2 regions of the Microbispora rosea genome follow, and region 2 is predicted to be linked to the other one. Evidence: riboswitches for the same ligand, from Rfam matches in the RefSeq annotation. Region 2 holds a riboswitch; the other holds the start of a gene.
The links. A riboswitch is a leader RNA that binds a small molecule or an ion and turns the genes downstream of it on or off. The one in region 2 is predicted to bind thiamine pyrophosphate.
Positions count from the first base shown of each region.

Region 1: another riboswitch for thiamine pyrophosphate. It lies ahead of thiO (glycine oxidase ThiO); the one in region 2 lies ahead of ACIBK1_RS03505 (purine-cytosine permease family protein).

Region 1 covers NZ_JBITJO010000006.1:273,897-282,702, reverse strand. Annotated here, with positions in the region: gene pknB (Stk1 family PASTA domain-containing Ser/Thr kinase) at 1-840, opposite strand, end outside; gene ACIBK1_RS26130 (thiazole synthase) at 1,051-1,815, opposite strand; gene thiS (sulfur carrier protein ThiS) at 1,818-2,018, opposite strand; gene thiO (glycine oxidase ThiO) at 2,015-3,151, opposite strand; TPP riboswitch at 3,140-3,250, opposite strand; gene ACIBK1_RS26115 (dihydrofolate reductase family protein) at 3,361-3,900, shown strand; gene ACIBK1_RS26110 (NAD(P)/FAD-dependent oxidoreductase) at 4,062-5,240, shown strand; gene ACIBK1_RS26105 (Rv2175c family DNA-binding protein) at 5,284-5,658, shown strand; gene thiE (thiamine phosphate synthase) at 5,687-6,340, shown strand; gene ACIBK1_RS26095 (polyprenyl synthetase family protein) at 6,399-7,466, opposite strand; gene metF (methylenetetrahydrofolate reductase [NAD(P)H]) at 7,607-8,536, shown strand; gene ACIBK1_RS26085 (GNAT family N-acetyltransferase) at 8,551-8,806, opposite strand, start outside.
Region 2 covers NZ_JBITJO010000001.1:726,271-735,076, forward strand. Annotated here, with positions in the region: gene ACIBK1_RS03480 (LCP family protein) at 1-1,226, shown strand, start outside; gene ACIBK1_RS03485 (GOLPH3/VPS74 family protein) at 1,297-1,947, opposite strand; gene ACIBK1_RS03490 (TenA family protein) at 1,991-2,596, shown strand; gene ACIBK1_RS03495 (Fpg/Nei family DNA glycosylase) at 2,620-3,498, shown strand; gene ACIBK1_RS03500 (rhodanese-like domain-containing protein) at 3,591-3,914, shown strand; TPP riboswitch at 3,970-4,087, shown strand; gene ACIBK1_RS03505 (purine-cytosine permease family protein) at 4,077-5,417, shown strand; gene ACIBK1_RS03510 (TetR/AcrR family transcriptional regulator) at 5,473-6,069, opposite strand; gene ACIBK1_RS03515 (ABC transporter ATP-binding protein) at 6,094-6,819, opposite strand; gene ACIBK1_RS03520 (ABC transporter permease) at 6,816-7,958, opposite strand; gene ACIBK1_RS03525 (methylated-DNA--[protein]-cysteine S-methyltransferase) at 8,318-8,806, opposite strand, start outside.

The DNA.
Region 1 (8,806 bases), on a different contig from region 2:
CGTGCGGTGGATCTCGACGGCGGCGACGAGCATGGCGGTCGCGTCCGCCGGGCGCCCGGCGGGGTCCTTGTCGGTGGCCGCGGCGACGAGCGCGTCGATCACCGGCGGCGCGTCGGGCACGATCGAGGACGGCGGGGGGACGGTCTCGTGCACGTGCCGGTACGCGACCGACATCGGCGTCTCGCCCGTGTACGGCTGCCGCCCGGTGAGCAGCTCGAACAGCATGATCCCGGCGGCGTACACGTCGCTGCGCGCGTCGGCCATGCCGGTCGTGACCTGCTCGGGCGACATGTAGCCGATCGTGCCGATCATCATGCCGGTCTTGGTCTGGTTGGTCGCCTCGATCGCGCGGGCCAGGCCGAAGTCCACGACCTTCACCCGGCCGTCGTCGGCGAGCAGCACGTTCTCGGGCTTGACGTCGCGATGGATGAGCCCGGCCTGATGGGCGGCGCCGAGGGCGGCGAGCACCGGGATGACCATCTCCAGGGCCTCGCGGGCCGGGAGACGGCCGCGCCGGCGCAGGACGTCGCGCAGCGTCCGGCCGGGGACGTACTCCATCGACAGGTAGACGTGCGCCCCGTCGGTGCCCTGGTCGAAGACCTGCACGATGTTGGGGTGCGAAAGGCTGGCCACCGACTTGGCCTCGCCGATGAACCGCCGCACGAACTGCGGGTCCTCGGCCAGCGAGCGGTGCATCACCTTGACGGCGACCGTGCGGTCGAGCCGGACGTCCAGAGCCAGGTAGACGGAGGCCATGCCACCCCGGGCGATCCGGGACTCGACGCGGTATCGCCCGTCGAGCAACTGCCCCACGAGCGGGTCGGTTAGCGTCGTGTCCACTCGCCAGAGTTTACGGGTGATTTGCCGCCGGGCGTGTTCCCGAATCCCAAACCGAGACCTATTCGGCCGCCTCCCGCGCCGTCCGAAAAGCCATGCCGATTCCGAAAACCGGGCTTACCAGACGAGGGACCGGCCGCCGTCCACCCCGCCCGCGCAGACGTTCGGGGCAGGCGGGCGAGGGGAGGACGGCTGGTCGCGGGGGTGGCGGATTCAGGACGCGCGAGCGGGGGAGGACGCCTCGGCGTAGCGGCGGCGCGGGATGCGCCCGGCGAGACGGGCGAGCCGCCCGGCCGTGACCGCCTGCCGCATGGCCGCGGCCATCAGGCCGGGCCGGTGCGCCCGCGTCACGGCAGTCGCCAGCAGCACGGCGTCGCAGCCCAGCTCCATCGCCAGCGCGGCGTCGCTGGCCGTGCCGATGCCGGCGTCGAGAATCACCGGCACCGTGGCGGCCTCGACGATCAGCTCGATGCTGTGCGGGTTGCGGATGCCCAGCCCTGAGCCGATCGGGGCGCCGAGCGGCATCACCGCCGCGCACCCGGCGTCCTGGAGCCTGCGGGCCAGCGCCGGGTCGTCGCCGATGTACGGCAGCACCGTGAAACCGTCGGCGACCAGCCGCTCGGCGGCGTCGAAGGTCTCGATCGGGTCGGGCAGCAGGGTCCGCTCGTCCGCGATGACCTCCAGCTTGACCCAGTCGGTCTCCAGCGCCTCGCGGGCCAGGCGGGCGGTCAGCACCGCCTCCCCGGCGGTGAAGCAGCCCGCCGTGTTCGGCAGCACCCTGATGCCGCGAGCGCGCAGCAGGTCGAGCACCGAACCGCGGGACTCCGGGTCGAGCCTGCGCATCGCGACGGTCGTCAGCTCGGTGCCGGAGGCCTCCAGCGCCTGGTCGAGCACCTCCAGCGACGGTGCGCCGCCGGTGCCCATGATGAGCCGCGAGGTGAACTTCTCCCCGCCCAGCACGAGGACGTCGTCGGTCATGCTCACCCTCCCTGCACGGCCGTGAGCACTTCGACGCCGTCGCCGTCGGCGACCTGGGTGGAGTCCCAGGCGCTCCGGCTCACGACTTCGCCGTTCAGCGCCACCGCGACCCCCGACGTGAGGGCCGTGAGGGTCCGTACGGCGTCGCCGATCGTGGCGCCGTCCGGCAGTTCGGCCGCGCTTCCGTTGATCGTGACTTTCATTGGCTGAATCTCCCTGGATCGCAGAACCGGGCGACCGGGGGCACCTCGTCGCCGGTGAGGAACGCGGCGACGGCGTCGGCGGTGACCGGGGACAGCAGCACCCCGTTGCGTCCGTGCCCGGTCGCCGCGAGCACGCCGGGCGGCCCGGCGGGACCGATGAGCGGAAGGTTGTCGGGCGTGCCCGGGCGGAAGCCGGTCGTCGTCTCGGCCAGTTCGAGCTCGGTGATGCCGGGCACCAGTTCGCGGGCGTCGCGCAGCAGCTCGTACACGCCTCCGGCGGTGACCCGCGCGTCGTACCCCATCTCCTGGGTGGTGGCGCCCAGGGTGATCTCTCCGTCGCCGCGGGGGACCAGGTAGGCGGGGGAGCCGTGCACCAGCCCCCTGACGCACCGGGTGAGGAAGCCGCGTGGCCCGCGCAGCCGGAGGATCTCGCCCTTGACCGGGCGCACCGGCAGGCCGGGCAGCAGGGACGCCGACCACGACCCGGCCGCCACGACGACCTGGCCGGCCGTGACGGCGCCGCCGGACTCCAGCCGTACGCGGGGGGCGCCCGGCCCCTGGGCGTCGATTCCGGCGACGCGCTCGTTCACGAGCGTGCCGCCCGCCTTCTCGAACGCCGTGAGCAGGGCGCGCACGACCCTGCGCGGGTTGACCCAGGCGTCGTCGCGGGCCAGCAGCCCACCGCGTACGGAGGGGGAGAGCATCGGCTCGAAGGAGCGGCACTCGCGCCCGGTGAGCCGCTCGACCCGCAGGCCGAGCGTCCGCTCGAAGGCCGCGAGGTCGTCGAGGACGGCCATGTCGTCCGCGCCGCGGGCGACATCCAGCGTGCCCTCGGTCCGGTAGTCGAGGTCGGCGCCGGTCTCGTCCTCAAGCTCCGCCCGGAACGCCGGCCAGGCCGCCAGCGACGCGAGACCGAGCCGCAGCAGGGGCTCCTCCGTGTAGGTCACCTCGCTGACCGGCGCGAGCATCCCCGCCGACGCGTGGGTGGCCCCGCCTCCGGGCGAGGGGTCGATCACCGCCGCCGACAGGCCGCGCCGGGCGGTGCGCCAGGCCGCGGCCAGGCCCGCCACCCCGCCGCCCACGATCACGACGTCGTAGCCGGACTGGACGCCGGATGGCGGTGTGCGGGACACAGCGCTCCCTTCGCCGGCATTACCCGGATCAGGTCGGGGCGGTCGAGAGCCTCACGCTCTCCTCTCAGCCCGGTCCGCCGGGCTCCCGCGCGTCTTACCCCCATAAGGGTAGTACGCCGCCTATAACGGGCGATCGCCGGACCGATGAGTACGGGGGCCGGCCGCCGTCATAGGAGACCGGACGTTCAACGACTCTGCGGAGGCACCTCATGGCCACGATGCTGTATTCGGCCACCATGTCCCTGGACGGCTTCATCGCCGGGCCGGGCGGCGACATGTCCTGGCTGACCGAATATCTCGGGCCCAATCCGGACGCGGACGGGCTCGTCGGCGACATCGGCGCGCTGCTCGTCGGCAACCGCACCTTCCGGGGCGACGACCCGAACCGCGGCACCCCGAAGGAGGGCGCGTTCGGCGGCGCGTGGAGCGGGCCGCAGATCGTGCTCACCCACGATGTCCCGGCCGCGCCGGTGCCCGGCGTGACCTTCGTGACGGACCTCGGCGCCGCCGTCGAGGCGGCCAGGGCGGCCGCCGGGGACAGGTATGTCAACGTGCTCGGCGCCGACGTCGCCGCGCAGTGCCTCGACGCGGGCCTGCTCGACGAGATATTCGTGTGCGTGGCGCCCGTGATGCTCGGCGACGGCGTCCGGCTGTTCTCCCGCCCCGGCGGGGCCCGGGTCCGGCTCGAACGGACCTGCGTCTCGCATGTGCCGCACGCGACGAACATCCGGCTGCGCGTGCTCCGGTGAGAACGCGATGTGACAACGCGATGTGAGAACGCGCGGTGGGAAGACGCGGTGAAAGGCGCGGGGCTCACAATGCGGGCCCCCGTGGAAGTGCGCGTCAATTACCCAACTCGTTATGGGGGCCCCGTTGGCCAGGGCCCCCGTTGACAATCTATGGTCAAGCTGTGGATCACGTCGTGGTGGTGGGTGCCGGCCTGGCCGGCGTGCGAAGCATCGAGGCGTTGAGGTTCCGTGGGTTCACCGGACGCATCACGCTCATCGGCGAGGAACACCATCGCCCCTATGACCGGCCGCCGCTGTCGAAGGCGGTGCTGCTCGGAGAGACCGACTCCACTGTCGTCGACTCCGACCTCGACGCCCTCGACGTACGGCTGTGTCTCGGCACGGCGGCCAAGGGCCTGCGCGACGGCGTGCTGGAGACGACCGAGGGCGAGCTGGAATACGACGGCCTGGTCATCGCCACCGGCGCCACGCCGATCCGCCTGCGCGGGGAGGGCCGTCAGCACGTGCTGCGCACGATCGAGGACGCGCTCGCGCTGCGCGAGCGGCTGGTCCCCGGCGCCCGCGTGGCCGTCGTCGGGGCCGGCTGGATCGGCGCGGAGGTCGCGACCGCGGCGGCCAGGGCCGGTTGCGCGGTGACCGTCGTGGAAGCGGGGGAGAGCCCGCTCGCCGTGGCCCTCGGGCCCGCCGTGGGCAGCCACACCACCGGCTGGTACGCGCAGGCGGGCGTCGAGCTGCGCCTCGGGGCGCTGGTCGGCACCGTGGACCCCGACGGCCTGACGCTCATGTCCGGCGCCCGGGTCCCGGCCGACGTGGTCGTCACCGGCGTCGGGGTGCGCCCCGCCGTCGACTGGCTGAAGGGGTCGGCGGTCCGCGTCGACGACGGGGTGGTGGTCGACGAGCACCTGCGCACGTCGCTGCCCAACGTGGTCGCGGTGGGCGACTGCGCGAGCTGGTGGTCGCGCAGGTTCGGCTCCCGGCTGCGCGTCGAGCACTGGGACACCGCGCTCCAGGCCCCCGACGTGGCCGCCGCCACCCTGCTGGGCGGGGAGGCGGTCTATGACCCCGTGCCGTACTTCTGGTCCGAGCAGTTCGGTCACATGGTGCAGTTCGCCGGTCACCGGGAGGCCGGCGACCGCATGGTGCTGCGCGGCGACCCGCGCAGGGACGCGAAGTGGGCGGTGTGCTGGCTGACGGCGGACGACCGGCTCGCCGCGGTGCTCACCGTCGACCGGCCGCGCGACGTGGTGCAGGGCCGGAAGATCGTCGAGGGCGGTCAGCGGCTCGATCCTCTGCGGGTGGTGGATCCGGCCCGGCCGCTACGCGACTGCATTATGGCCTAATCAAGGTGTTTCCCGGCAGCGCGTATGTGGTAATGGTGGTTCCGTGACGCTTACTGTTGCGCAGATCGACCGGGAGACCGACCAACTGGTAGGGGAGTGGCTCCCCCTCTCGGAGGCCGCCAAGAAGCTGGGACTCAACGTCGGCCGCGCCAAGCAGCTCCTCAAGGACAAGAAGCTCGTCGGCGTCCGGCGGGGTGGCGGCGAGCCGCAGATCCCGGCGGTGTTCATCGTGGACGGCGAGGTGCTCAAGGGCCTGCCCGGCACGCTCACCGTCCTGTCCGACGCCGGGTACGACGAGGTGGAGTCGATCCGGTGGTTGTTCACCCCGGACGACTCGCTGCCCGGGGCCCCGATCGACGCGATCGTGAAGGGCCGGCACACCGAGGTCAAGCGCAGGGCCCAGGCCCTCGGCTTCTGACCCCGCCGCCGCATGGCATTGTGGTCGGGTGGACGACATCCGGCGAAAGCGGCTCGCGCAGGCCAGGCTCTACCTCTGCACTGACGGCAGGAGGGACCGCGGCGACCTGGAGAAATTCCTCGACGCGGTCCTGTCCGGCGGGGTGGACATCGTGCAGCTCAGGGAGAAGGGCCTGGAGGCGCGCGAGGAGCTGGACCTGCTCGAGGTCTTCCGCGCGGCCTGCGACAGGCACGGTGCGCTGCTGGCGGTCAACGACCGGGCGGATGTGGCCTACGCCGCCCGGCCCGACATCCTGCACCTCGGCCAGGACGACCTCCCGGTCCCGGTGGCGCGGGAGATCCTCGGTCCCGATGTCCTCATCGGCAGGTCCACGCACTCGGCGGCCGAGGCGTCGGCCGCCGCCGTGGAGCCGGGCGTGGACTACTTCTGCTGCGGGCCGATCTGGCCCACGCCCACCAAGCCCGGCCGCCCGGCGCCCGGCCCCGCGCTGCTGGAGCATGCCGCGGGCCTGGGCGCCGACCGGCCGTGGTTCGGCATCGGCGGCATCGACCTGGGCAACCTCGACGAGGTGATGGCGCGCGGCGTGCGCCGCGCCGTGGTCGTCCGGGCGATCACCGAGGCCGACGATCCGGGCGCCGCCGCCGCCGCGCTCAAGGCCCGGCTGTCCGCCGTCCCGCTCTGAGCAGGAAGCTCGCGTCGGGTACGGCGGAACACGCGTCGGCTACGGCGGGCCGCGCGCCTCAGGTGCGGCGCGACGTGGCGGCCACGGCCAGGGCGGCCAGTGCCGTGCGGGCCTCCTCCTCGATCGGCGCCTGGCCGAGGGCGTGGAGCGCGTCGTCGAGGTAGCGCTTGATCATGCCTTCGCACGCGGCCAGCGCGCCGGTCTCCTCGATCACCGCGCGCAGCCGCCCGACCCCGTCGGCGTCCAGCTCGGGGTCGCCGAGCAGGTCCCGTACGACCGCCGTCTGGGCGGGGGTGGCCGAGGCGAGCGCACGCGCGATCAGGACGGTCCGCTTGCCCTCGCGAAGGTCGTCCCCGGCGGGCTTGCCGGTCTCCGCCGGGTCGCCGAACACGCCGAGGATGTCGTCGCGGAGCTGGAAGGCGATGCCCACCTGCTGGCCGTACTGCACGCAGAGCCGGTCGATCCAGGCGTGGTTGGCCTGAGCGGCGAGGACGAGCCCGAGCCGGAGCGGCTGCTCGACCGAGTATTTGCCGCTCTTGTACAGCGCCACCCGCAGCGCGCTGTCGAACGTGCTCTCCCCCTGCGCCTGTTCGAGCAGGTCGAGATACTGCCCGCACATCAGCTCGGTGAGCATGTAGTCGTGCATCGGCTGGGCGACGGCGATCGCCTCGGGCGCCAGGCCGCTGTTGCGCCACATCTCCCCGGACCACACCAGCAGCAGGTTGCCCAGCAGCACCGCCGAGCCCTCGCCGAACTGCCGGGCCGAGCCGAGCCAGCCCGCCTCGGCGTGTATCCGTTCGAACCGGCGGTGCGCCGACGGCATGCCCCGGCGCACGTCGCTCGCGTCCATCACGTCGTCGTGGATGAGCGCGCTGGCCTGCAGGAGCTCCAGTGAGGCGGCGGCGAAGCGCAGGCCCGGTTCGTCGCCTCCTCCGGCGGCGCGCCAGCCCCAGTAGCAGAAGGCGGGCCGCAGTCTCTTGCCGCCGGCCAGGAAATCCTCCGCGGCGGACAGCAGGACGGCCAGATGAGGGTCACTGAAGTGTGGTCGCTGCCGGTCGAGGAACTCCCGGAGTGCGAGGTCCACCTCCGTACGGATGGAATCGAGCGAGGCGGCGGAAGCGGTCATGTTCTGAGACTAACCGGGGTTGATCCAGACACCCATCAGCAGATCCCCTCCAAGTGGGCCAACTCGCTCTGATAGGGCAAATGTCCACATAGCAAGACCATGACGGTCGCGAAAACCGCCATCGCTGTACCCTTGCCGGTATGGCTCTCGGTCTGCCCTCGCGGCTTCCTGATCGCGTCCCGACGGTCCGCGAACTGCTGGCCGCGGGCGAGCGCTCGTTCTCGTTCGAGTTCCTCCCGCCGAAGACCGACGAGGGGGAGCGGCAGCTGTGGCGGGCGATCCGTGAGCTGGAGGCGCTGCGCCCGACGTTCGTCTCCGTGACCTATGGCGCCGGCGGCTCGACCCGGGACCGCACGGTGGACATCGTCGAACGGCTGGCGCACGAGACGACGCTGACCCCCGTCGCCCACTTCACCGCGGTCGACCACTCCATCCGCGAGCTGCGCCACCTCGTCGGCAGGTTCGCCGACGCGGGCGTGCGCAACATCCTCGCCGTACGCGGCGATCCGCGCGGCGGCAACCCCCTGGACGAGTGGGTCAAGCACCCGGAGGGCGTCCTGTACGCCGAGGATCTGGTGCGGCTGATCCGCCAGGCGGGCGACTTCTGCGTGGGGGTGGCGGCCTTCCCGTACAAGCACCCCAGGTCGGCGACCATCGAGTCGGACACGAAGTATTTCGTGCAGAAGTGCCGGGCCGGCGCGGACTACGCGATCACACAGATGTTCTTCAGGGCCGAGGACTACCTGCGGTTGCGCGACCGCGTGGCGGCCCACGGGTGCGACACCCCGATCATCCCGGGCATCATGCCCGTCACGCAGATGAGCACGATCGCCCGGTCGGAGCAGCTGTCCGGCGCGCCGTTCCCGCCGGAGGTGGCCGAGCGGTTCGCGGCCGTCGCCGACGACCCGGCCGCGGTCCGCCGCGTCGGCCTCGAGCACGCCATCGAGATGTGCCAGAAGCTCCTCGACGAGGGCGCGCCCGGCATCCACTTCATCACCTTCAACCGGTCGAGCGCGACCCGCGAGGTGTTCCAGGCGCTGCACAGCGTGCCCGCCGCCGCAACCGGCTGAGCCGGCCTGTCCTGTCAGCCTTCCGCGGCCTCGCGAGCCTCGCTGCCGGCCAGCGGCAGCCGCACCCCGGCGATGACGTACTCCTCGTAGCCGCCGGGGAAGACGAACCGGGTCATCAGGTCGGCGAACCCGACGTCCCGGTAGAGGTGCCGGGCCACCGTGGGGGCGTCGTGCGTCGACAGCACGGCCGTACGCTCCGGGCGGCCCTCGCACAGCGTGTGGATCAGCCGCCGGCCGATGCCCCGGCCCTGGTGCTCGGGGCGCACGTGG
Region 2 (8,806 bases):
CGTACCGGCGCGCGGCCCGGCCGCCGGCGGCTCCGCCACCGGCGGCCCAGCCCATGCCCGGCCGGCCTCAGACGGCCGCTCCGGCAGGGTCCGGCAGGGAGGACACGGTCCCCCGCGTCCGGTCCAAGGTGTACGGCAAGCCGCGCTCCGGCGACAGCCCGGTCCGTCCGCTCGGCGGGAACAAGCACGAGGCCGGAGACCGGGCAGGCGCCCCGCACGGCGGGGGCGGCGGGCCGACGGGCCGCGACGGGTCCGTACGCGGCGGCGGACGCGGGCCGCGACGGAGGGGCAGGATCGTCCTGCGGGTCGTCGTCGTGGTGGTCGTGCTCCTGCTCGTCGCCGCCGTCGCCGGATATTTCTGGATCGGGTCCCGGCTGAAGCCGGTCGAGTCGCTGACCGACTACGACGGACGGCCCGCCGAGACACCGGGCCAGGACTGGCTGCTGGTCGGGTCGGACAGCCGGGCGGGCCTGACGGCCGCACAGCGCAAGAAGCTGGCCACCGGAAAGGCGGTCGGCAAGCGCACCGACACGATGATGCTGCTGCACATCCCCGAGAGCGGCCGGCCGACCCTGGTCAGCCTGCCCCGTGACTCGTACGTCCCCGTCGAGGGGCACGGCAGCACCAAGCTCAACGCGGCCTACGCCTTCGGCGGGCCGAAGCTGCTGGCCAAGACGGTCGAGCGGGTGACCGGCATCAGGATCGACCACTACATGGAGATCGGCTTCGGCGGGTTCGTCGGCATCGTGGACGCGGTCGGCGGGGTCAACATCTGCGTGAAGCAGGACATCAAGGACCCGAAGGCCGGGATCAACCTGAAGAAGGGCTGCCAGGACATGGACGGCGGCACCGCGCTCGGCTATGTCCGCACCCGGGCCACCGGCGCCATCCCGGACTTCGAGCGCACCCAGCGGCAGCGTCAGTTCTTCTCGGCCGTCGTCCAGAAGGCCGCGAGCCCCGGCACGCTGATCAATCCGTTCACCTCGGTCCCGCTGGCACTGAGCGCGGCCGACTCCGTCGCCGTCGACCCCGGCACCGGCCTGTTCGACCTGCTGTCGGTCGGCATGGCGATGCGCGAGGGGCCGGTCGCCACCGCCGTGCCGATCGGCTCGCTGCCGACGATCGGCGGCCAGGCGGTGGTCAAGTGGGACACCCAGAAGGCGCTGCGCCTGTTCGAGGCGCTCGCCGCCGACAAGCAGGTGCCCAAGGACGTCATCACCAAGTAGGCCGTCGTCCCCGCGTGGGGGCACCGCCGCTCGCGCGGCGCACGACGTGCGCGGCACGAGCGGCAGGGGGTCAGCTCCCGGCGGTGGCGGCGACCGTCGCGGCGGTCGTGGCCGCGGCCACGGCGGCGTGGATCGACGCGATCGTCTTGCGAACGGCCTCAGCGGTCCACTGGCCCTCGGCGATCTCCTTGATCCGGCCCTTCGGCGCGTCGGGGAACGCCTTGCGGTCGAGCTTCGCCGCGTGCATGACCGCGATCAGGACCGCCGTCCGCTCGTCCGGCTCGGCTCCGGCCAGCACGTTATGAACGCGTTCCCGCACGCCCTGCTCGTGGCTCGGGTCGAGCTCGGGATAGCGCGTGGTGGGGAAGATCCCCAGGATCTTGCCCACCTGCTCGCTCAGCACGCCCCGGGCGGCCAGGCGGGTCAGCAGCCGCTTGCGCAGTTTGCTCGCACGGAGCTTGCCCACCCACCAGTCGGCCTTGCGCGGACCGCGCTCCTCGGCGATGCGGGTGAGGGCCGTGTCCAGCTCCTCCTCGCCCACAGGGGTGGGATCGACGGGCACGACCTTCGCGCCGTCGAGGTCCACCCGGCGGCGTACGGTCAGCTCCGCGAGCAGGGCCCCGGCGAGCGCGCAGTCGAGCTCCACCGACCCGATGACCGGCTTGCCGGTGTCTTCCCGGTAGGCCAGGAGCAGCACTTCCTCGGCGATCGTCAGTGTCACGGAGTCGAGCCTAACTCGCGGATTACGGCCACAATGAGCCCTTATGGGAATCTCTGCGGACCTGCATGCCATCGGGCGGCCGATGCTGGACGCCCAGCTCGCGCACCCGACCGTACGCGGCATCGCGGCGGGCGACCTGCCCGAGGCGGTCTTCCGGTCATGGCTGGAGCAGGACTACCTGTTCCTGCTCGACTACGTCCGGGTGTTCTCGCGGCTGGCCTGGCAGGCTCCGGACGCCCACCTCGGCGACCTGGTCGACCTGGCGCACGCGACGTGGCACGACGAGCTCGACCTGCACCGGTCGCTGGCGGCCGGCTTCGGCGCCGACCTCGACGGCGCGGTGAAGGGGCCGGCCTGCGCGGCGTACACCTCGTTCCTGCTGGAGTCGGCGGCGGACTACGGCGCGGGGCTGGCGGCGCTCTACCCCTGCATGTGGGGCTATTCGACGCTCGGCCGGATCCTGGCCGCCGATCCGCCGGCCGAGCCGCGCTACCGCGCCTGGGTGGACACCTACGCCGACCCCGGGTTCGCCGCCCTCGCCGCGCGCATCGCCGTGATGATCGACGAGGCGGCTCCGGACCCGGCGCGCGCCCGGGAGATGTTCGTCCGCGGCATGGAGCACGAACTCGCGTTCTGGGACGTCCCCTGACCGGCCGGGGTTAGTGTGAGGGCATGCCGGAGCTGCCCGAGGTCGAGGCGCTCGCCGAGTTCCTCCGCGAGCACGCCGTCGGCCGTGCCGTCATCGGGGTGGACGTGACCGCCTTCCAGGCGCTCAAGACCGTCGACCCGCCCGTCACCGCGCTCGCCGGGCTGCTCGTCACCGGCGTGGCGCGGCACGGCAAGTTCCTCGACGTCGACTGCGACGGCCTGCACTTCGTCACCCATCTCGCCCGCGGCGGCTGGCTGCGCTGGCGTGACGACCTCACCGGCGCCAAACCGGTGCGGCCGGGCAAGGGCCCGCTCGCGGTCCGGGTGAGGTTGTCGCCGGGCGAGGACGGCCGCGCCCCCGGGTTCGAGCTGACCGAGGCGGGCACGCAGAAGCGCCTGGCCGTCTACGCGGTGCGCGATCCCGAGGACGTTCCCGGCATCGCCGGCCTCGGGCCCGACCCGCTGGCCGAGGACTTCACGCCGGACCTGCTCAAGACGATCGTGGGCGGCAGCCGCGCGCAGATCAAGGGCCTGCTGCGGGACCAGAAGGTGATCGCGGGCATCGGCAACGCCTACTCCGACGAGGTGCTGCACGTCGCGAAGATGTCCCCCTTCAAGATCGCCGGAACGCTGACGGACGGCCAGGTCGCCGACCTGCACGACGCGATCGTGAGCACGTTGCGGGACGCCGTCGAGCGGGCCAGGGGGCTGGCGGCCAAGGACCTCAAGTCGGAGAAGAAGTCGGGCCTGCGCGTGCACGGCCGTACGGGCGAGGCGTGCGAGGTGTGCGGCGACACGATCAGGGAGGTGTCGTTCGCCGACTCGTCGCTGCAGTACTGCCCGACCTGCCAGACCGGCGGCAAGCCGCTGGCCGACCGCCGCATGTCGCGCCTGCTGAAGTAGGCGGGACTGAAAGGGCGCGGTCCGCGGATCACCGTGGGTCACAGCTCGCCGCCTGGGCCCGGGCATCGGTGGCGTGCCGTCACAATGGGCGCATGACATTGCCGGAAATCGCCCCCGACGCGTTGCCCGAGGACGCGTACCTGCTGGACGTGCGCGAGAACGAGGAGTGGGTGGCGGGCCACGCGCCCGGCGCCGTCCACATCCCGCTCGGCGAGCTGCAGACGCGGGCGGACGAGGTGCCGCACGACCGGCCGGTGTACGTGGTCTGCCGGGTCGGCGGCCGGTCGGCGCACGCCGCGATGTGGCTCAACCACATCGGCCGGGACGCCGTGAACGTGGACGGCGGCATGCGGTCCTGGGCCGCCGTCGGGCGCCCGATGGTGAGCGAGACCGGCGAGGCGCCCTACGTGGCGTAGGACGGGGGCGGCGTAGGAAAACGGTCAAAGAAGTGTCATAATCCCAAAGACATCATCAATACCCCGCGGGAGCTCGGGCGTGACCGGGCTGAGAGGGCGGATCGAACTCGTGCCGCCGACCGCATGAACCTGTCCGGATAATGCCGGCGTAGGGAGCGTGTGATGACTTCTGCCGTCGTCGACGACGTGCACGCGGAGGTTCCGCTCACTCTGGACGAGGAAGCCCCGAGGACGCTGGGCCTGCTCGACCAGGGTGCCTTCTGGGCCAACCTCGGCGTCAGCCTCCTCGGCTTCTCGGGCGCGTTGTTCCTGCTCGACCCGCTGGGCGGCAAGCCGCTCACGTTCACCGCGGCGGTGCTCGCCGCCGTCGTCGGCAGCCTGCTCGGGACCGCGATGGTCGGCCTGGCCGCGATCCCCGGCGTACGCACCGGGCGGCCCGCGATGGTGCTGCTGCGTGGCCTGTTCGGGGCCCGGCTCTCGTACATCCCGACCGTGCTGAACATCGTGCAGATGCTCGGCTGGGGCGCCTTCGAGCTGTGGGTCATCGCCAACGGCGCGCAGGCGCTGTTCGGCACGGCGGTGCCGTACGCGGTGTGGGCGGTGGCGGCGGGTGCGTTGACGATCGCGCTGACGATCCGGCCGCTCGGCGCGCTGCGGCTGCTGCGGCGGTACGTCACGGCGGGCGTGGTGATCGCGATGATCTGGCTGTCGATCGCCCTGTTCCGGCAGGGGCCGTCCGTGGGGGGCGGCACCTGGGACGCCTTCGCCCCCGCCGTCGACTACGTCATCGCGCTGTCGGTGTCGTGGGTGCCGATGGCCGCCGACTACGCCAGGCACTCGCGGTCGAGCGGCGCGGCGTTCACCGGCGTGGTCGCCGGATACACGATCGCCCAGGTGGCCTGCCTGGCCCTCGGCATCGCCGCGCTCGCCCTGGTCGGCAACGACGGGGACAAGGTGTGGGACCCGTTCGTGGCCGCCCCTCTCGGGGTCGTGTTCTTCGGCATCCTGGTGCTGCGCGAGGCCGACCAGTCGTTCGCGAACGTCTACTCGACGACCGTGTCGATCCAGAACCTCGCGCCGCGCTGGGACCGCCGGGTGATCTCGGTCGTGATCGGCGTGCTCACCACGCTGATCGCGCTGTTCGCCGACGTGAACTCCTACGGCGCGTTCCTGAGCGTGATCGGGGCGGTGTTCGTGCCGATGTTCGCCGTGCTCGTGGTGGACTACTTCCTGCTCGGCGGGGCCGCCCGGTGGAACACGGCCGAGGACGCCCCCTCGCGCTGGCTCATGGTCGTGCCGTGGATCCTCGGGTTCGCGGCGTACTGGATCGTGACCTCCACCCCGACCGTCGGCTGGTGGGACGGGATCTGGACCGAGGTCCGCCTCGCCCTCGGGTTCGTCCACCAGCCCTGGATGAACGCCGCGCTCGCCGCGTTCCTGGTGGCCGCGCTGGCGACCGTGGCGCTGTCCGTCCCGGCCCGCCGCCTGCGGTCGCGCCGTTGAGTTCATCGAGCCTCACCTGACGCTCCACGAGCCGTTCGAGGGCGCGTCCGGCGGGTCAGGACGGGCGGACGGTCGTGCCCGCGGTGCGCACGAACGGTTCCAGCAGCGCCCGTGCGGACTCCCAGGCGGTCTGCAGGTCGGTGCCGGACTCGATCAGCCGGGACCCGGCGAACACGATGGCGTTGATCATCTCCGCGGTCTCGGGCACCGCGGAGACGCCGAGATCGCGCAGCGCCCGCACGAGCGGCTCCAGGAGCTGCCGGTGCATGGCACGGCTCTGCTCGGCGACCGTGTCGCCCGGCGCGACCTCCGCGAGGACGGTGGCCAGCGCGTGCTCACCCTCGCTGATGAGCTCGAAGTTGGTCAGCACGTAGGCGAGCACGCGGTCGCCGGGGGTCGCGGCGGCGTCCATCGCCGCGGCGACCCCCGCCGACCAGCGGGGGAAGACGTCCTCCACCAGCGCGTTCAGCAGGTCCTCTGAGGACCGGAAGTACTGGTAGAGACTGGGGCGGGCCAGCCCGGCGCGCTCCGCGACCCGGGTCAGCGTCGGCGGCCGGCCGGTCTCCGCGAGGATCTGCCTGGCGGCGTCGAGCAGCGCCCGGTGCTGGGCGGCCCGATGCTCGGCAACGGTAGACGCCCGGATGCGTGGCACCTGCTCCCCTCCACCGTGGTCGGCCTATTCCGACAGTCTCCCATCCACCATCGACAGGACGCGATCGCAGTGGCCGAGCACATCGTGATCGTGGGTGACCATGATCGTCGCGACGGCGGACTCGTGCGTCTCGTGCGCGAGGAGCGTGACGATGTCGTCGCTGCGGGCGCGGTCGAGCGCGGCGGTCGGCTCGTCCACGAGAAGCACAGCCGGACGCGTGACGAGTGCGCGGGCGATGCCCACGCGCTGCCGCTCGCCGCCGGACAACTGGTGGGGACGATGCCCGGCGCGGTGCCCCATGCCCACCCGGTCGAGCAGCTCTCGCGGGTCGTGACCGTCGGCCGGGCGTTTGCCCCCCACGTCGAGCGCGAAGCGGAGCTGGTCGAGCGCGGTGAGGGCCGGGATGAGGTTGCCGGACTGGAAGACGAACCCGATCCGTTCGCGGCGGTGCCGCGCCTTCTCGCGGGTGCTCGCCCGGGTGATGTCGACGCCGTCGAGCAGCACCCGGCCGGTGTCCGGCGTGGTGAGCGCGCCGGCGACGGCGAGCAGGCTCGACTTGCCTGAGCCGGACGGCCCGACGATGGCGACGAACTCGCCGGGCGCCACCCCGAGGTGCACGTCGTCGAGCGCGGTGACCGTGGCGTCCCCGTCGCCGAGGGTCAGGGTGACGCCCTCCACCAGCAGGCCGCCGCGTTCCTGAGCGCCGGACCGGAGCGAGTCCGGGCGCGGGGACGTCGAGCTGGTGGTCATCTTTGCCCTCCCAGGGCTGCGAGCGGGTCGACGCGGACGATGCGGCCCACGGCCGCCACGGCGCCGGCGAGGCCGAGGCCGATGAGGAGCAGGGCGGCGAGGACGATCGGCCCCACCTCCAGCAGGAACGGCATGGGAGTCGTGGTGAGCAGGCTGCCGCCGCCCACCCCGATCAGGAAGCCGACGGCGGTGGACACGGTCAGGATGACGGTCGCCTGGATCAGCGTGTCCCGCATGAGATAGCCGGTCGAGGCGCCCATGGCCCGTATGACGGCGAGCTCGTGTTTGCGCTGGATCGTCCACACAGTGAAGAACGTCCCGACGACGAGCGCGGAGATGGCGTACAGGAAGACCTGGATCAGCGTGAGCGTGGAGGTCTCGGCGGAGTAGCCGGGGGAGGCGTTGAAGGACTCCCCGAGCGTCATGCTCGTGGTGCCCGCCGCGGCGTCGCCGCCGGGCAGGTCGATCCGGTTTCCGTCCCGGGCGCGCAGGGCGATGGCCGTGGCCTCCTCGTATGCCCCGTCACGCACCTCGTCTCCCGGCCCGGCGCCGGCGTGCACCTGCTGCCAGGTGCGCAACGGCAGGTACGCCACGTCGACATGCCCGAAGGTGCGCTGGTCGCCGGTGGTGCCGACGACCTTGAGCCGGGTGCCGAGGCGGTCGACGACGACGGTGTCGCCGATCGCCACGCCCTCGTCCAAGACGGTCTTGCTGACCACGATCCCGTCGGGGTCGCCGAGTCCGGCGCCGTCGGAGACGGAGGGTGCGAGGAAGGAGCCGGGATCGACGCCGAACAGGGCCAGGTCGATCGGCACCTGCGCGCCGGCGGAGGTCGTGGCCTTGGCGTTGACCAGCGTGTTGCCGAACGGCGCGGCGTCGCCAATGTCGTCGCGGCCCTTCCACACCTCGGCCTGGCTCACGTTGACGGTGCTGCGGGAGAAGGCGGAGTCGGTCTTGGTGCCCTCGGCGAAGGCGAACGCGGTGACGGGCAACCGCTTGAGCCCGGAGACGCCGTCGTTGACGAGCCCGGAGGAGAGGCCGGACAGCAGCACGACGAGGATCGCGATGAGGGCGACGACTCCGCCCATCAGGCCGAAGCGTGCGCGGGCGAAGACCAGCTCGCGCCAGGCCAGGAACATGACACTCCTCAGAAGCAGGAATTCAGGGACGACGAGCGCCCCGACTTCCCGACGCGCCGTTGGTAAACATACCAACAGTGCGTCGGGAAGATAGCGTGCGCATGGTCTTGGCCGGCGCCTCTCAAGGTGAGATCGGTCTCGAACGCACCCGCACTGAGCCCCGAGGACCCCGAGGCCCTCGCCGCCCTCGGCGCGCGCTCCTGGACGCCGGCAGCCCGCGCCGCATGCCGCGCCGCATCCTGTGCTGCATCCTGTGCGCGACGACCTCGCCGTACGCGCCGAGCGCACCGTCGGGGCCGCCCGCCGCACCTGACCCTCGGCGGGTGCTCCAGGCGATGCCGGCTCTCGGAACTACCCGGCTAGAGAGCGCCCTCCAGGCGGAGCAGGTGCTCCTTGGCCGCAGGGCCGCCGGCGTACCCGCCGAGCGAGCCGGGACCATCCACCGCCCGGTGGCACGGCAGGAGCAGGCAGACGGGGTTGCCGGCCAGGGCGTTGGCCACCGCGCGGGGCGCCTGCGGCCGCCCGATCCGCTCGGCGATCTCCTGATAGGTGGTGACGCTGCCGTACGGCACGGCCGGCATGAGCTGGATCACCGTACGGCTGAAGCCGGTGACCAGGCGCAGGTCAACGGAAAGGGAGAAGGTGCGCAGCCTGCCCGTGAAGTACGCGTCCAGTTCCCTGCGCAGGGGATCGATGCGGCGCGGGTCGGGCCCGATGAACGAGCCGACGGCGCGGGAGACTCGGGCGAAGACCTCGTGCTCGTCCTCGTAGGTGCAGGCCAGCACGCCGCGCGCGGTCACCGCGAGGACCAGGCGGCCCACCGGCGCGTCCATGGTGCCGAAGGCGAC